2 regions of the Mesorhizobium japonicum MAFF 303099 genome follow, and region 2 is predicted to be linked to the other one. Evidence: predicted binding sites of a transcription regulator. Region 2 holds the regulator's gene; the other holds the start of a gene.

Region 1 (7,422 bases), 3.0 Mb from region 2:
GCTGCCAGGCGCGCACCACGCCGGCCACCGTGTTGCGGTCGGCGAGGCCGATCGCCGAGAAACCCATGAGCTTGGCCGCGACCACCAGCTCCTCCGGCTTGGAGGCGCCGCGCAGGAAGGAGAAATTCGACTGGATGCCGAACTCGGCATAGGGAATGACGGTCAGCGCGTTCATGCGAAGACCCCGTGCATGAACCAGCGCGGCGCGGCTTGCGAGCCGCCGTAAAGCCCTTGCCGGTAGAGCCAGTAGCGGCGGCCGTCGGCATCCTCGATGCGGAAATAGTCGCGTGTCGAGGCCGCCGCGTCGCCTGGCGCCTGGCGCCACCATTCGGCGGCGATGCGTTCGGGACCCTCGGCGCGGGTGACGCGATAGAGCGCGCGCCGCCAACGGAAATGCAACGGCGGACCCTCCGGCATTTCGGTGGCCGGCACCTCGATGGGTTCGGGCGCGCGGAACAGCCGGATCGGCCGTTCCGGCGGAAAGATGGTTGTGGGCGCCTGCACCCTGTCCGGTCTCTTCGGCGGCGTGGTCCGGCGCGGCGCTTCGCTGAAGGGGACGATGGCGACGGCACGCTCCGGCAGATGGCTTTCAACCGCGACCGGCTGCAGCACGGCGCCCTCGCCGAGCCGGGCGCGGATGCGGTCGGCGAACAGCGCGATGTCGGCGCCGTCGTCGGTCACCTCGCCCGTCAGATCGGCCTGCGCCATGTCGAAGGCCGCGGCCGCCAGCACCGAAAGCCGCACCAGATCGAAGCCGTAGCCGGCATCGATGTCCTGCTCGAGGGCGGCCAGCCTTTCATGGAACAGTTTCTGGATCAGCCGGGGGTCGCGCATCGGCCGCGAGGTGCCGAGCGCGATGCGGCTGACGGCGCCGTCGACACGAAAGAGCAGCAGCGCCAGCGTCCGGGCGCCCTCGCCGCGGCGCTCGAGATCGGTCTTCAACGTCGTCGCCAGCAGGCCGACCAGCCGTTCGATGTCCTCGGTGAGCGTGACGGGCTCGGCGAGATGCCGCTCGACCGAAAGCGGCGCGACGGGAAGGCGCGGCGACACCGCCTCGTCGAGACGGCCAAGCGCCTGGTCGAGGCGCAGCAGCAAGGTGGCGCCGAAGCGGCGGGCAAGCGGCGCGCGCGGGGCGGCCATGACTGCGCCCGCCGTGCGCAGGCCGACACTTTCCAGGCTGGCACGGGTTTCCGGCGCGATGCGCAGTGCTGCGAGCGGCAGAGGCGCCAGCAGCGCTTCCTCCTCGCCTCCATCGACGATGCGGTCGCCGCAAAAGCGGGCCGCCGCCCAGGCCGCGCCCGGCGTCGGGGCAAGGCCGGCGCGGACATCGAACCCCTGATGCAGGAAGCGCCACAGGATGTCGTCCAGCATGGCGCGTTCGCCACCGAACAGATGGGTGCAGCCGGTGACGTCGAGAAACAGGCCGTCCGCCCCGTCCAGCGCCACCAGCGGGGTGTAGCGGTCGCACCAGTCGGCAAGGGCTTCGAGCAGGCGCCGGTCTGCCTCCGGATCGGCCTCGACAATGTCGATCGAGGGATGCATGGCGCGCGCGTCGGCAATGCCCATGTCGCGCTTCAGGTGCAGCGCCTCAGCCCGCTCGTCGAGGGCTGAGATGCGCTGCGCGTTGCCCTGGCGGTGGCTGATCACCAGTGGCGGATGAGATGGCGTCGGATGATCTTGGGGCCGGGAACGCCAGGACCGCCCCAGACGCTGCCGCAGGATCCTTTCGGCCGCCAAATAGGGAAACCACAGGGACAGGATTCTTTGCCCGGCCTTCCTCGCCCCTTCTTTCGTCGAATACGCGTTCATCGGGGTTCCACTCCAGTGTGAATTGTCCAGGCAGGGCCGTGCGGCTCTTGCCGATGCTGATGGCGAAGGCCGGGCGGCCGATCGATCCGGCGAGCGGCCCGGCGACGGTCTCGCGCGGCACGGCCGGCGCCGGCGAGACGATGAGGCGGACGGGCGCCGCCGTCGGTTCGGGCTCGGCCGCCTGCCGCAGCAGGAATACGGGGCGGCCGGCACTTTGCGCCCGCGCATGCAGCCGCCGCGTCGCGGTCAGGTCGAGCCGCTGCGGATTGCCGCGGATTTCCAGGATGACGGCGGCGAGCGCCGTCATCCGCGCCGCTTCCTCGGCGACCCACAACGCATCGACGAGTTTCGGCGCCTCGGAAAACAGCAATTGCTCAGGCCCGATGCCGAAGGAGGATTGCAGCCCCCTGGCATAGGGAAAGCCCGCCTCGCGGAAGATTTCCGTGGTGCCGATCCACAACACCGGCAGCCCTTGCGCCTGCTTGAGGATCAGGCTGGCGAGCGACAGGGCAAAGCCGGCGACGGCTCCGGCATCGCGGGTTTCCAGGCCATGGATTTCGCTGAGGGCCGCTTTCGGCAGGCCGCCGCTCAGGGCGGCATCGAGGGGTTCGATGCCGATCGGCAGGAAGGCATCCGGCAAGGCCGCGGCAAGACCGCGCCGGACGATTGTGAGATCGGGGCTGGCGTCGGCATCAAGCGGCGCGCCAGCCGGCGCCTGCAGGCGCTCGGGCAGCGTTCCCTCGATCTTCGCGATCTGGCGGCGCAGGGCAAAAACAGTCTCCCGCGCCACGGCTGATATCGCCATGACGGTCAGTGTCCACTCAGAGTTGTTCCTGTTATGTTCCTATAGATTCCAGAGGCGGTCCGAAGAGTCAAGCAGAGTCATAAGGAATTTATTCCTGCGAACCCTGCGTGGCATGGACGTATGGGCCGCATCGTTTGCCTCGACCGGTGCGAAAGCCTATATGCCGGTCAAAGGACAAAGCATGGCCCGCATCTACAAGACCCGCACCTGGCATGGCGAACTCGCGCCCTCGATGGAGGAGATGGAGTTCCTGGCGCTGGAGGCCTACGCCCATCTGCCGGAGGATTTTCGCAAGCTGACCGGCGAAATCGTCATCCAGATCGCCGAGTTTCCGACCGACGAGATCATGGACGATCTGTCGCTGGAGACGCCGTTCGACCTGCTCGGCCTGTTCGAGGGCCGCGGCATCGCCGAGCGCTGGAACCCGCAGACCGGCGAAGGCCCTAACCGCATCACGCTCTACCGCCGCGCCATGCTCGACTACTGGGCCGAAAACGAGGAGACGCTGGGCGACATCGTCACCCATGTGCTGATCCACGAGATCGGCCATCATTTCGGCCTGTCGGATGATGATATGGAGAAGATCGAAGAGGCAGCTGAATAGAGCCCACACTTCGTCATCCTAGGGCGAAGCAAGGAGCGAAGCGACGCGGCGCAGACCCTAGGATCCATGCCGTGACTGTGGTGCGTTGCGACGGTGCAAACGCTCACCACCCAGTTCCGCGAAAGAGTTCGAACCACTCAGGATTGGCTTTTTCGATCAGCTCGATCTTCCATAGGCGTGGCCAACGTTTCAGCGACTTTTCGCGCTGGATCGCATCGGTGATATCGAAATGCTCTTCGTACCAGACGAGGCGTTGCACGCCGTAGCGACTGGTGAAATTTGAGCCCTGTCCAGCCTTGTGCTCCGGCACGCGACGGCCAAGATCGTTGGTGACGCCGATGTAGATCGTGCCGCGCTTCTGGCTCGCCGTCATGTAGACATAACCGGTCATAGTCCTAGCGTAGCCAGCGTCGATGCGCGCACAAGCGCCGTTCTGATCCGCCGCATTCTATGACCAACGTCACGGCATGGATCCTAGGGTCTGCGCCGCGTCGCTTCGCTCCTTGCTTCGCCCTAGGATGACGAAGAGAGGAAGGTAGCTGGCAGCTACCAGTCGCTGAGCTTGGTATCCGGCCCATATTCCTGGCCGTCGACATCCTTCACCACCGCCTGGCCGCAGCGCATGGTCTTGGCTTTCTTGTCATAGGCATAGGTCGGCGAGCCGAACAGATGCCAGCCCTTGTTCAGCGCCGCCGTCACCTTGTGGCAGAAGCTGGCGTCGTCCGGGCCGGTGAGAAAGCGGTAGAGTTTCATGTCCCAAGTCCTGTCGTAAGTGCCCATAGCCCGCGAGCATGGGGCTATATCATGCGCCGATGGCGGCCGCCTTCGCCAGCAGTTTTTCGGCCTGTGCCAGATGCAGCCGCTCGACCATCTTGCCGTTCAGCGCGATCACGCCTTTGCCAGTATTCTCGCCACGTGAAAAGGCGTCCTTTATCAGGCGCGCCTCGGCAACCGCCTCCGGCGAGGGCGCGAAGGCGCGGTTCGCCGCGTCGATCTGGGCCGGATGGATCAGCGTCTTGCCGTCGAAGCCCATGGCGGCCCCCTCCGCGCACTCACGGGCAAAGGCGTCGAGGTCGCGAAAATCATTGGCAACGCCGTCGAGCATGTCGAGGCCGCCGGCGCGCGCGGCCAGCACCATCTGCATCAGCCATGGCACGAGGTAGCGCCGGTCCGGCGTCACCAGCACACCGGTGTCCTTGGCCAGATCATTCGTTCCGGCAACGAAACAGTTGAGCCGAGAGGCTGGATCGCGGCCCAGTTCGGCCATGGCGCCGATGTTGAGCAGCGCCTTGGGCGTCTCGATCATCGCCCAGAGTTTCACGCTATCGGAGGCAAAATTGTCGTCGAGTACGTCGCCGACTTCGAGGATGTCGCGCGGCGTGGCGACCTTGGACAGCAGGATGCCGTCGGGCTCGACTTTCGCCACGGCCAAGAGGTCGTCGGCGCCCCATTCGCTGGCCAGCGCATTGACGCGCACCACCATCTCGCAGCGGTTGCCGAGATGATTGGCAGCCGGGCGGCTGGCGAAGATCGCGGGCAGCTTTTCGCGGGCGGCAATCTTGTCGGCCGGCGCGACGGCGTCCTCGAGATCGATGATGATTGCGTCGCAGGACAGAAGCGCGATCTTGGCCAGCGCCTTGTCGTTGGAGGCCGGGACATAGAGCACCGAGCGGCGCGGACGGTAGGATTCGGTCATATCCGATCTATGCCGCCTGGGTTCGGTCGAGGCAAGCCGTCCAAGCCCGCATGAAAACTGGCTCGCACCCTGCACGAAAACTGCACAGGCCTGCGGAAAAGCTCCTCGGATCCGCCCTGCCACCTCCCTGTCGGCCTGCGAAACAGGCGGCATGCACAAGCGAGCAAAACCCCGTTGGTCCCTGCCACAGCGCCTGCGCAGCGAAGGCTGGTGGCTGGTCGATCCGCCACGCGCCAATCCCATGGCGATTCTCATCCCTTTCGCCCGCAAGTGTCCGCAGACCGTCCGGCTGGACGCCATCGGGAGGGTCAGGTCGTGACAGCGTTTTTTTCTGCCGCGCCGAGCTATTGCAGCCGCTTCGGTGTTGCCGTGCTGCTGGTCGTGCTGGCGGATTTCCTGTTCTACGGCCAGCCCGCCGGCATCACGGTGTTCCTGTTCGCCATCCTGATGGCCGCTGCCGTGGTGGCCGTGCATCCCACGGCCTTCAGCGACATCAGGGTCTGGCTCAAGCCCGCCGCCTTGCTTGTCGCGCTGCTGCCGCTCGCCGAAAATGTCAGCCCTCTGTCCGTCTCGATCGCGCTTGCGGCGCTGGTCGTCTTCGCGCTTTCGCTCAGCGGCCGGCTGCGGCACGGCATGGCGTGCATTGCCGGCCAGATCGCGCTGTTCCTGCTGGTGGCGCCGCTGCGGTTCGTTCGCGATTTCATCCGCTGGCGCAAGACGGCGCGCCGGTTGGGCGGGCGACGCGTGCGGCTGGCGGCGATCACGGTCTGGGTGATGCCGCTGACGCTGGGCGCCGTCTTCCTGGCGCTGTTCGGCGCCGCCAATCCGGTCATCGACTACTGGCTGTCGCTGATCGATCTTCTAAAACTGCTCGATCTCATCCAGCTGGCGCGGATCGCCTTCTGGCTGTTCGCGCTCGCCGGCGTCTGGGCGTTTCTGCGGCCGCGCCTGCCGCGTTTTTCGCGGCGCATCTCCCGGCCACCCCTTGCCGCTGCCCGACCAGCGATCCATGCGCAAAGGCACGTCATCGAGGACATCGTGTTCGGCAAGGCCGCCATCCTGCGCGCGCTGATCGTCTTCAACGTGCTGTTTGCGCTTCAGACCGGGCTGGATGCCACCTATCTGTGGGGCGGGGTCGCCCTTCCCGATGGCTTGAGCTACGCCGCCTATGCGCATCGCGGCGCCTATCCCCTGATTGTTACCGCGCTGCTCGCCGCCGGCTTTGTGCTGGCGGCGCTGCGGCCCGGCAATGAAACGTCCAAAGATCCGCTCATCCGCCGGCTGGTCTATGCCTGGGTGGCGCAGAACATCATGCTGGTCATCTCGTCGATCCTGCGGCTCGACCTCTATGTCGGCATCTATGCGCTGACCTACTGGCGCATCGCCGCTTTTGTCTGGATGGGGCTGGTGGCGGCAGGGCTTGCGCTGATCGTCGCCCGCATCGCGCTCGGAAAATCCAATGAATGGCTCTCCTCCGCCAATCTTCTGACGTTATCTCTGACGCTTTATGCCTGCTGTTTCATCAATTTCGCCGCGACGATCGCCAATTACAATGTCGACCATTCCCTCGAAATGACCGGCCAGGGTATTCCCCTCGACGCCTGGTACCTGCGCTCGCTCGGCCCGGGCGCGTTTCCGGCGCTCGATCGTTTCTTCGATCGTCAGGGCAAGACCCCCGACGCCGGCGCCACACGCGAACTTGTGAGACTGCGTGGCATCGACGAGGGTTGGTACCGAACCGTCCAGGCAAACTGGCGGGCCTGGAGCTTTCGCGACTGGCGCCTGCTTGGCTATCTCGACAGCAGGGGGTCGCTCGTGCTTCCTCAGCCTTCGCAACCTTCCTTGCCGGGCCGCTGACCGATGCCGCATCACATCCTCGTCGCCGACGATGACCCGCATATCCGCGAGGTGATCTGCTTCGCGCTGGAAAAGGCCGGCATGAAGACGCTTGGGGTGGCCGATGGCGCCGCCGCATTGCAGGAAATCGGACGCCGTGCGCCCGACCTCGTTGTGCTCGACATCGGCATGCCGGAGATGGACGGGCTGGAGGTCTGCCGGCGGCTGCGCCACACATCGGACGTGCCGGTGCTGTTCTTGTCCGCGCGCGACGAGGAGATCGACCGCATCCTCGGGCTCGAAATGGGTGGCGACGACTATGTGACGAAGCCGTTCAGTCCGCGCGAGCTGGTCGCCCGCGTCAACGTCATCCTGCGCCGCGCCCGCCCGGCGGCGCCCGAAGCGGCCGACGACCGGCAGTTTTCACATGGCAAGCTCACTCTGGCGCCGGCCAGCCACGCCGCCGCCTTCGACGGCACGCCGCTTGCCCTGACAGGGATAGAGTTCTCCATCCTGAAGGGGTTTCTGGCGCGGCCGGCGCATGTGCTCGACCGTGACGCGGTGATGGCAAACGCCTATGCCGGCAAGATCCATGTCGCCGACCGCACCGTCGACAGCCATATCCGCAACATCCGCGCCAAGCTGGCGGCGGTCGGCTGCGTGGACGCCATC
Region 2 (7,422 bases):
GGAAAATTCAGCATTCGGAACGGGATCATGATGCCGAGCACGACAAAGGCCAGGATCAGGCTTTGCGCCAGGGTCACCGGCATGATCGCGACAAAGCTGGAGAGAACGTCCTGAATAAAGCCCATGATGATCAGCTCGCCAGCAACATTCGGTCGGTCTTGATGGAAAAGTGGCCGATCAGATCGATAACCGTGACCCTGGCCTTCTCCTCGCCGGTGACTTCCAGCAGGACCCGGCCTGCGTCGAGCATGATCACCCGGCTGCCATAGTCGACGGCGTGCTGCATGTTGTGGGTCACCATCAGCGTGGTCAGCTTCAGCGCATTGACGGCGCGCACTGTCGCCTGCATGACGATCTCGGCCGTGCGCGGGTCAAGTGCCGCGGTATGCTCGTCGAGCAGCAGCAGGTCCGGCGATCCGCCGACGGCCATGATCAGCGACAGCGACTGCCGCTGCCCGCCCGAGAGCAGGTCGACACGGGTGTCGAGACGATTTTCGAGGCCGAGACCCAATATCGACAGGCGCTCCTTGTAGGACGCGAGCCGCGTGGCGTTCAGCCCTTGTCGCAGCGTGCGTTTTTGGCTGCGCAGATCGGCCAGCAGCATGTTCTCCGCCACGGTCATGCTGGCGGCGGTGCCACGCATCGGATCCTGGAAGACGCGCGCCAATCGTGTGGCGCGCTTGTACACCGGCATGGCTGTCACATCGGCGCCGTTGATCAGGATCTTGCCGGTATCCAGGACAAGGGCTCCGGAAATGGCATTGAGCATGCTGCTCTTGCCGGCACCGTTGGAGCCGATGACGATGCCGAACTCGCCAGTGGCCAATGACAGGCTGAGACCGTCCAGCGCGACCTTCTCGTCGGCCTGCCCCTTGTAGAATACTTTGCGCGCGGATCGGATATCGAGCATCGTTCCTCCATGGCCTGAAGGGCGACGGCGCCGACGCCGTCGCCCTGTGCAGCCCGATATCAGTCGACGATGCAGCCGCAATCGGCCATCGAAGCCGGTATCTCGATGCCGAAGGCGGCCATCGCCTTGCGGGAAATCGTTGCCATGTGATCCTTGTAGGCCGGGCGCGACGGCGCGATCGTCTTGGGATCCTTGCCCTTGAGGATTTCGGCGGCGATGTTGCCGGCGTTCATGCCGACCTGCGTGTAATTGACCGCGAAGCTCGCCGGCACGGTGTCGTTGCGGACCGCGCTGTCATCGGAGTTGACGACCGGGATACCGGCCTGGCGGGCGGCGGCGGAGACAGCGGCGATCGCCGGCTGGATCAGGTTCGAGGCCGGACCGTAGATCACGTCGACCTTGCCGGCGAGCGAAGCGATGCGCTGCTGGATGTCATTGACGTTGTCGACGCCGACTTCGACGACCTCAAAGCCGGCGGCGGGTGCCGCCGCCTTGATCTTTTCGATCAGGGCAACGTCATTGGCCTCGCCCGGATTGTAGGGCACGCCAAAACGCTTGGCGTTCGGCAGCAGTTTCTTGGTGAAGGCCATCACCGCGGCGACATCCTGCAGATCGCTGGCGCCGGTCATGCCTTCGTCTCCGGCGTCCCACGACGGCACCAGCTTGGCCGCCACCGGATCGGTGACCGCGGCAAAGACGATCGGAATCCCGGAACCGGCGAGCGCCTTCTTGGCGATCTGCGAGACCGGCGTGGTGATGGTATAGATCAGCTTGGGCTGCTCCGCCTGCAGCTTGGCGATCATCTGCGGCACCAGAGATGCATCGAAATTGGTGTGGCTTTCGGTGTAGACGACGTCCTTGCCCTCGACAAAGCCTTTGTCCGTCAAAGCCTTCTTGAAGCCCGCTATGGCGGCGTTGAGCTGCGGATGCTCGCCGAAATTGGCGATGCCGATGCGTATCTGATCGGCCGCGGCGCTGCCGACGCTGACCATCAATGCACCTGCCAGGGCCAATCCCGACAGCCAAGCGGATTTCGACTTCAACATCATTTCCTCCCAGATTTGATCAGCGCCGTTCACAGGACGGCAACTGCGACGATCATGGTCAGTCCCTCGCCACGTGTCAAACATTATATATAATTCTTGCCATATCTCCCCATCATATATAATTTTCCAGAGCCCGATGATGGACGGATGGCGATGCAGGATCAGAACAATTCCACGAAGACCGAGGCGGCCTATCAGCTGCTGCGGCGCGATATCCTGACCACCCGCCTCATGCCGGGCGCGCCGCTCAAGCTGAGCGCGCTGCGCGGCACATACGGCGTCGGCTGGACGCCGCTGCGTGAAGCCTTGTCCCGACTTGAAGCCGAACGCCTGGTCACCGCCATCAGCAATCGCGGCTTTGCCGTCGCTCCCGTGTCGCGCGCCGAGCTCGAGGACCTGGCGCGCGCAAGGATGGTTGTCGAAATGCCGCTGTTCCTGGAATCGATCGCGAACGGCGGCAGGGAATGGGAGGACGCGGTCGTCACCGCTCATTACCGGCTCTCCCGCTGCAAGACCGCGGTCGAAGACCCTTCCGATGCGGCCGTCGACAAATGGGACGAGAGCCACGAGGCCTTCCATGCGGCGTTGCTGAGCGCGGCGACGTCGAACTGGCTGTTGCGCTTCCGCTCGACGATCGCCGATCAGCTGCGGCGGCATCACCGTTTTCTCGGCCTGGCGCCCACATTACGAGCGGCGGCCGGCCTCAAGGACGGCTATGGCGAGGCAATGGACGCTTTGCGCGAGGCGATCGCCATCGAGCATCACACCGAGATCATGGAAGCGGCGCTCGATCGCGACGTCGAGCGGGCAAAGGCGCTGATGACGGCGCATATCGGCTACACGCTGCACGTCTATGTGCACAGCGAAGACAATTGCGCCAATCCCTACACCGCGCGCGCCGGCAGTCTGAAAGCGGTTTCCGGATGACGCGGCCGCGGCGTCCAGATCCACGCGGCCGTGCCGGCCCTGAACCCGCGATCGTTGGCGTTTTGATTTCGTTTCGTTCCACTGGAAATGGATCGATACACCGTACAAATCCACCCCGTGAACGCCTCTTAAGGGCCTGATGCCAAACCGCATCCAGGGGTAGGCCACAGGCCATTAACCAAAATGATTTCAATGCGCCGCCCGCAGCGGAAGCGGTCAATCGCTGCCCGCTGCCGGGGCCAAATAATTTCGGACGCCTTAACAAATTCATTAAACTTTAAACAGTTGCAGAACACAACTGGAACAGATAGTGTTTGTTCTGGGTTTGTTTTTCGATTCTGGTTCACACCCTTCGTCCAATGCCTTGGGGGCCGCCATGCTGACACGCAAGCAACATGAACTGTTGATGTTCATTCATGAACGGCTCAAGGAAAGCGGCATTCCGCCGTCTTTCGACGAGATGAAGGAAGCGCTTGATCTCGCCTCCAAGTCAGGCATTCATCGCCTGATCACGGCACTTGAGGAACGCGGCTTCATTCGCCGGCTGCCCAACCGGGCGCGGGCGCTGGAAGTGCTGCGGCTGCCGGATTCAATCGCGCCCGGCCTTAACGCGGCAAAGAAATTCTCGCCAAGCGTCATCCAGGGCAGCCTCGGCCAGGGTGGTCTTGGCCGCCAGATCAAGCCGGCGCCGTCGCGCTTGCCCGCGGCCGGCAATGATGACGACGCGGTTTCCGCCGTGTCGATCCCGGTGATGGGTCGCATCGCCGCTGGTGTGCCGATCGATGCCATCCAGCATCAGACACATTCGATCTCGGTACCGCCGGACATGATCATGGGTGGCGAGCATTATGCCCTTGAGGTGAAGGGCGACTCGATGATCGACGCCGGTATCTTCGACGGCGACACGGTCATCATCCGCAACGCCGACACGGCGAGCCCGGGCGAGATCGTCGTGGCTTTGGTCGACGAGGAGGAAGCAACCCTGAAACGGTTCCGCCGCAAGGGCGCCTCGATCGCCCTTGAAGCCGCCAACCCGGCCTACGAGACGCGCATTTTCGGACCGGACAGGGTCAAGGTGCAAGGCAAGCTGGTCGGGCTGATCCGGCGCTACTGAGCAGGAGCGGCCGGCTTTTCGGCTTTTTGATAGGGCGGCAGCCCCCTCGCCTCACGCGAAAATTTTCGCTGCTCGTGCCAAGGCCGATACGGCCCGTCCACCGCGAAGCTGACGGTTAGCGGACCGGTCGCCGATTGGCGGTCGAAGAAGACGGCGGCACTGCCCTTGCGGGCAAGTTGGCGTTTGGTGACGACGAGAACTAGCGGATTGTGACAGGCGTCATAGCCCGTCGCGTCATTGACGACGATCAAATCGGCGAAACCGCAGGCCTTCCAGGTGTCCTTGCGGTCTTCGACATGCGCGATGATCGCACCGGACGGGTGCCGGGCAAGACAGACGCCATCCGTGCAGTAGAACGGTGCTCCCGGCGGCAGATTGACGGCATCGGCAATGTCGAATTGCCCATCCGCCTTGTCGAACATCTCCGGCACGACGATGGTTTCGGACACCAGCGCGCGTTTCCAATTGTCGACGGTGAACTCGTTCGGGCGAGCCCGGCTGACCGCGAGTTCGCCACCGCCGATCGGCAGCGCGACCAGCCGCGCATCTTCCGAGATCAGCACATCCGGGGTGCGCGTATCCGACACCGTCAACAAGCCGGCAAGCGCGAATGGCACTGCCGCGAGCCGTAGCCATGTCGTCGCCATCGTCGCGATGACCAGGGCTATGGTCACCAGCAGCACGGATTGCAGCGAAATCAGCCCGACCGCATCGACCGGTGAGCGTTCCGATATCCACGCCGATATGGCGATCATCGCGGTCAGGCCCTTGCCCATCAGGTAAAGGGTCGGCGCATCCAATCCGAATGGCATCAGTAACGCGCTTGCAACGGCCAGGAACATCACGACTGACACGATCGGCATGACGGCCAGATTGGCGAACAGGCTGAGCGGCGACACACGCTGGAAATGCCAGATGGCAAACAGCGCCGTGGCGCAGCCGGCAATGATGGAGGTCATTGCCAACCCGCCCGTCGCCAGCAGGAATTTTCGCGTGAGAAAACCCGGCAGGGATCGCTTTGGCGGTGGCGGTCTTGCCTTTCCCGCATGGTGATCCGCCCAGCCGGCATAGGCACCGACCAGCGCCGCGGTCGCGGCGAAGGACATCTGGAAGCTCGGGCCGACGACCTCATGTGGCGAGACCACGATGACCGCGATCGCTGAGGTCGCCAGATTGCGCATGGTCAGCGCCGCGCGATCGAACAGGACGGCAATCAGCATCACCGCCAGCATGATGAAGCTGCGCTCGGCGGCGACGACGACGCCGGAAATGACGAGATAGGCGGCGATCGAGAAAAGGGCCGCGGCGGCCGCGTATTTCTTCACCGGCCGACGCGCCGAAAAATCCGGAAACAGCGCGAAGGCGCCGCGCAGCAAACCCATGATGGTGCCGGCGACCAGCGCCATATGCAGTCCGGAAATGGAGATGATGTGGTAGATGCCGGTGCGCCGCATCGCCTCGTTGATTTCATCGGGAATGCCGGCCCGCACGCCGACGATCAGCGCCGCCGCGATCTCGCCTTCAGCACCGCCGACCGTGGCCCGGATGTGGTCGGCAATGGCTTCACGGGCATTTTCTATCCCTGAGAAAAGGCGGGCCGTGAGCGGCACCTCGTCGTCGGTGGCGGAAACAAGCTTTGGATTGCCGAGAAAGAAGCCGCTGCCGCCAATGCCGGCGAAATAGCTGTCGAAGGAGAAATCGTAGCTGTCCGGCCGCACCGGACCGGTTGGCGGCAACAGTTTGGCGTAGCCGGTGACCAGGGAGCCGGCGGTCATGTCCGCCGGGATGTCTCGCGCCGAAAGCCGGACCCTTTCCGGCGCATAGCGCAGTTTCGGCCGCGCGGTCGACGTCACGTCGATGGTCAGCCGGATGCGGCCGGTCTCCATCCGGTCGAGCGAGACGACGCGGCCGGTCACTTGCGTCGAGATTTCCGAACCCAGCATCTGGGTGCCCGCCCGCCATGTCTCGACCTTGGCGGCAAGCAGGCCCAGCGCACACAACAATGCCGCCATGAAGCCCAGATGGGTTTTCTGCCAGGAGCGCGAAACAAGTGCACAGACCACCATCAGCACGACGACCGCGACAGGCTTTGCAAAATCAGGCTCGACCGCGAGCGAATAGTAGCCGATCGCTCCAGCGGCCAGACAAACCGGAACCAGCAGGAAGGCGATGCCCCGGTCAAGCTCGAGCTCCGCCGCGGTCGCCGCATTGTAGCGCAGGCGGGGCCAGGAAACCCGGCCGAGTTGCCGCCGCACGCGCACAATCCGGCCCGAGGCAGGCGACGGAAGTTTCGTCGGGATATCCGCCTGCTGCGGCTGGCTGCCGGAGCCCGGCACCAGAGGCGATGGCGGCAGAGAGACTGGCGGCGCAATCGCAAACAGGGACCGTTCGCTGACGCCAACACCAGCGTCCTCGCCCTGTTCCGAGCCCCGGCCTCGTCCAGCCATCGGGTCTGCCCCTTGCACCCCTGACGCCCTATGCTACATGAACGCGCGACGCGCGAAAGTCCGCGCAGCCGCACCCCGCTTCAGATGGTTTCCGAGAGTTTCATGTCCGACAAGGTCGTCACCCGTTTTGCCCCCTCGCCCACCGGCTATCTGCATATCGGCGGCGCGCGCACGGCGCTGTTCAACTGGCTCTATGCCAAGCACACCGGCGGCACCATGCTGCTGCGCATCGAGGACACCGACCGCGAGCGTTCGACCGCCGCCGCCACGGCCGCCATCCTCGACGGCCTCTCCTGGCTTGGTCTTGGCTGGGACGGCGACGCGGTCTCGCAATTTGAGCGCGCGCCACGCCACCGCGAGGTCGCGGAAGAACTCGTTCGCATGGGCAAGGCCTATTACAGCTACGAAACGCCGGCCGAGCTGGAGGCGATGCGCGAGGCAGCACGGGCCAAGGGCCTGCCGCCGCGCTACAACGGCCAGTGGCGCGACCGCACCCCCTCAGAGGCGCCTGCAGGCGTCAAGGGCGCCATCCGCATCAAGGCGCCGACTGAGGGCGAGACGATCGTCCACGATCGTGTGCAGGGCGAAGTGCGCTTCCCCAACAAGGATCTCGACGACTTCATCATCCTGCGTTCGGACGGCAACCCGACCTACATGCATGCCGTCGTCGTCGACGACCACGACATGGGTGTCACGCATATCATCCGCGGCGACGACCACCTGACCAATGCCGCCCGCCAGACCGTGATCTACAACGCCATGGGCTGGGACGTGCCGTCCATGTCGCACATCCCGCTGATCCATGGCGCAGACGGCGCCAAGCTGTCGAAGCGCCACGGCGCGCTCGGCGTCGAAGCCTATCGAGCCATGGGCTACCTGCCGGAGGCATTGCTCAACTATCTCGCGCGCCTGGGCTGGAGCCACGGCGATGACGAGATCATGTCGATCAAGGACATGATCTCCTGGTTCGATATCGGC

The links. Region 2 encodes LexA, which represses DNA repair genes until DNA is damaged. Its sites were predicted from a motif close to TGTTCNNNNTGTGTTCNG; they were not measured.
Region 1: a site for LexA is predicted at 2,638-2,655, ahead of MAFF_RS40650 (ImuA family protein). Genes of this name have one in related genera too.

Annotation. Positions count from the first base shown of each region.
Region 1 is NC_002678.2:3,501,121-3,508,542, reverse strand. It holds gene MAFF_RS18275 (error-prone DNA polymerase) at 1-175, opposite strand, end outside; gene MAFF_RS18270 (DUF6504 family protein) at 172-1,647, opposite strand; gene MAFF_RS40650 (ImuA family protein) at 1,589-2,614, opposite strand; gene MAFF_RS18260 (metallopeptidase family protein) at 2,796-3,218, shown strand; gene MAFF_RS18255 (GIY-YIG nuclease family protein) at 3,322-3,609, opposite strand; gene MAFF_RS18250 (DUF1737 domain-containing protein) at 3,765-3,971, opposite strand; gene MAFF_RS18245 (HpcH/HpaI aldolase/citrate lyase family protein) at 4,021-4,914, opposite strand; gene MAFF_RS18240 (DUF4153 domain-containing protein) at 5,230-6,771, shown strand; gene MAFF_RS18235 (response regulator transcription factor) at 6,775-7,422, shown strand, end outside.
Region 2 is NC_002678.2:488,720-496,141, forward strand. It holds gene MAFF_RS03650 (ABC transporter permease) at 1-125, opposite strand, end outside; gene MAFF_RS03655 (ABC transporter ATP-binding protein) at 131-910, opposite strand; gene MAFF_RS03660 (ABC transporter substrate-binding protein) at 970-1,956, opposite strand; gene MAFF_RS03665 (GntR family transcriptional regulator) at 2,110-2,883, shown strand; gene lexA (transcriptional repressor LexA) at 3,260-3,997, shown strand; gene MAFF_RS03675 (ComEC/Rec2 family competence protein) at 3,991-6,444, opposite strand; gene gltX (glutamate--tRNA ligase) at 6,547-7,422, shown strand, end outside.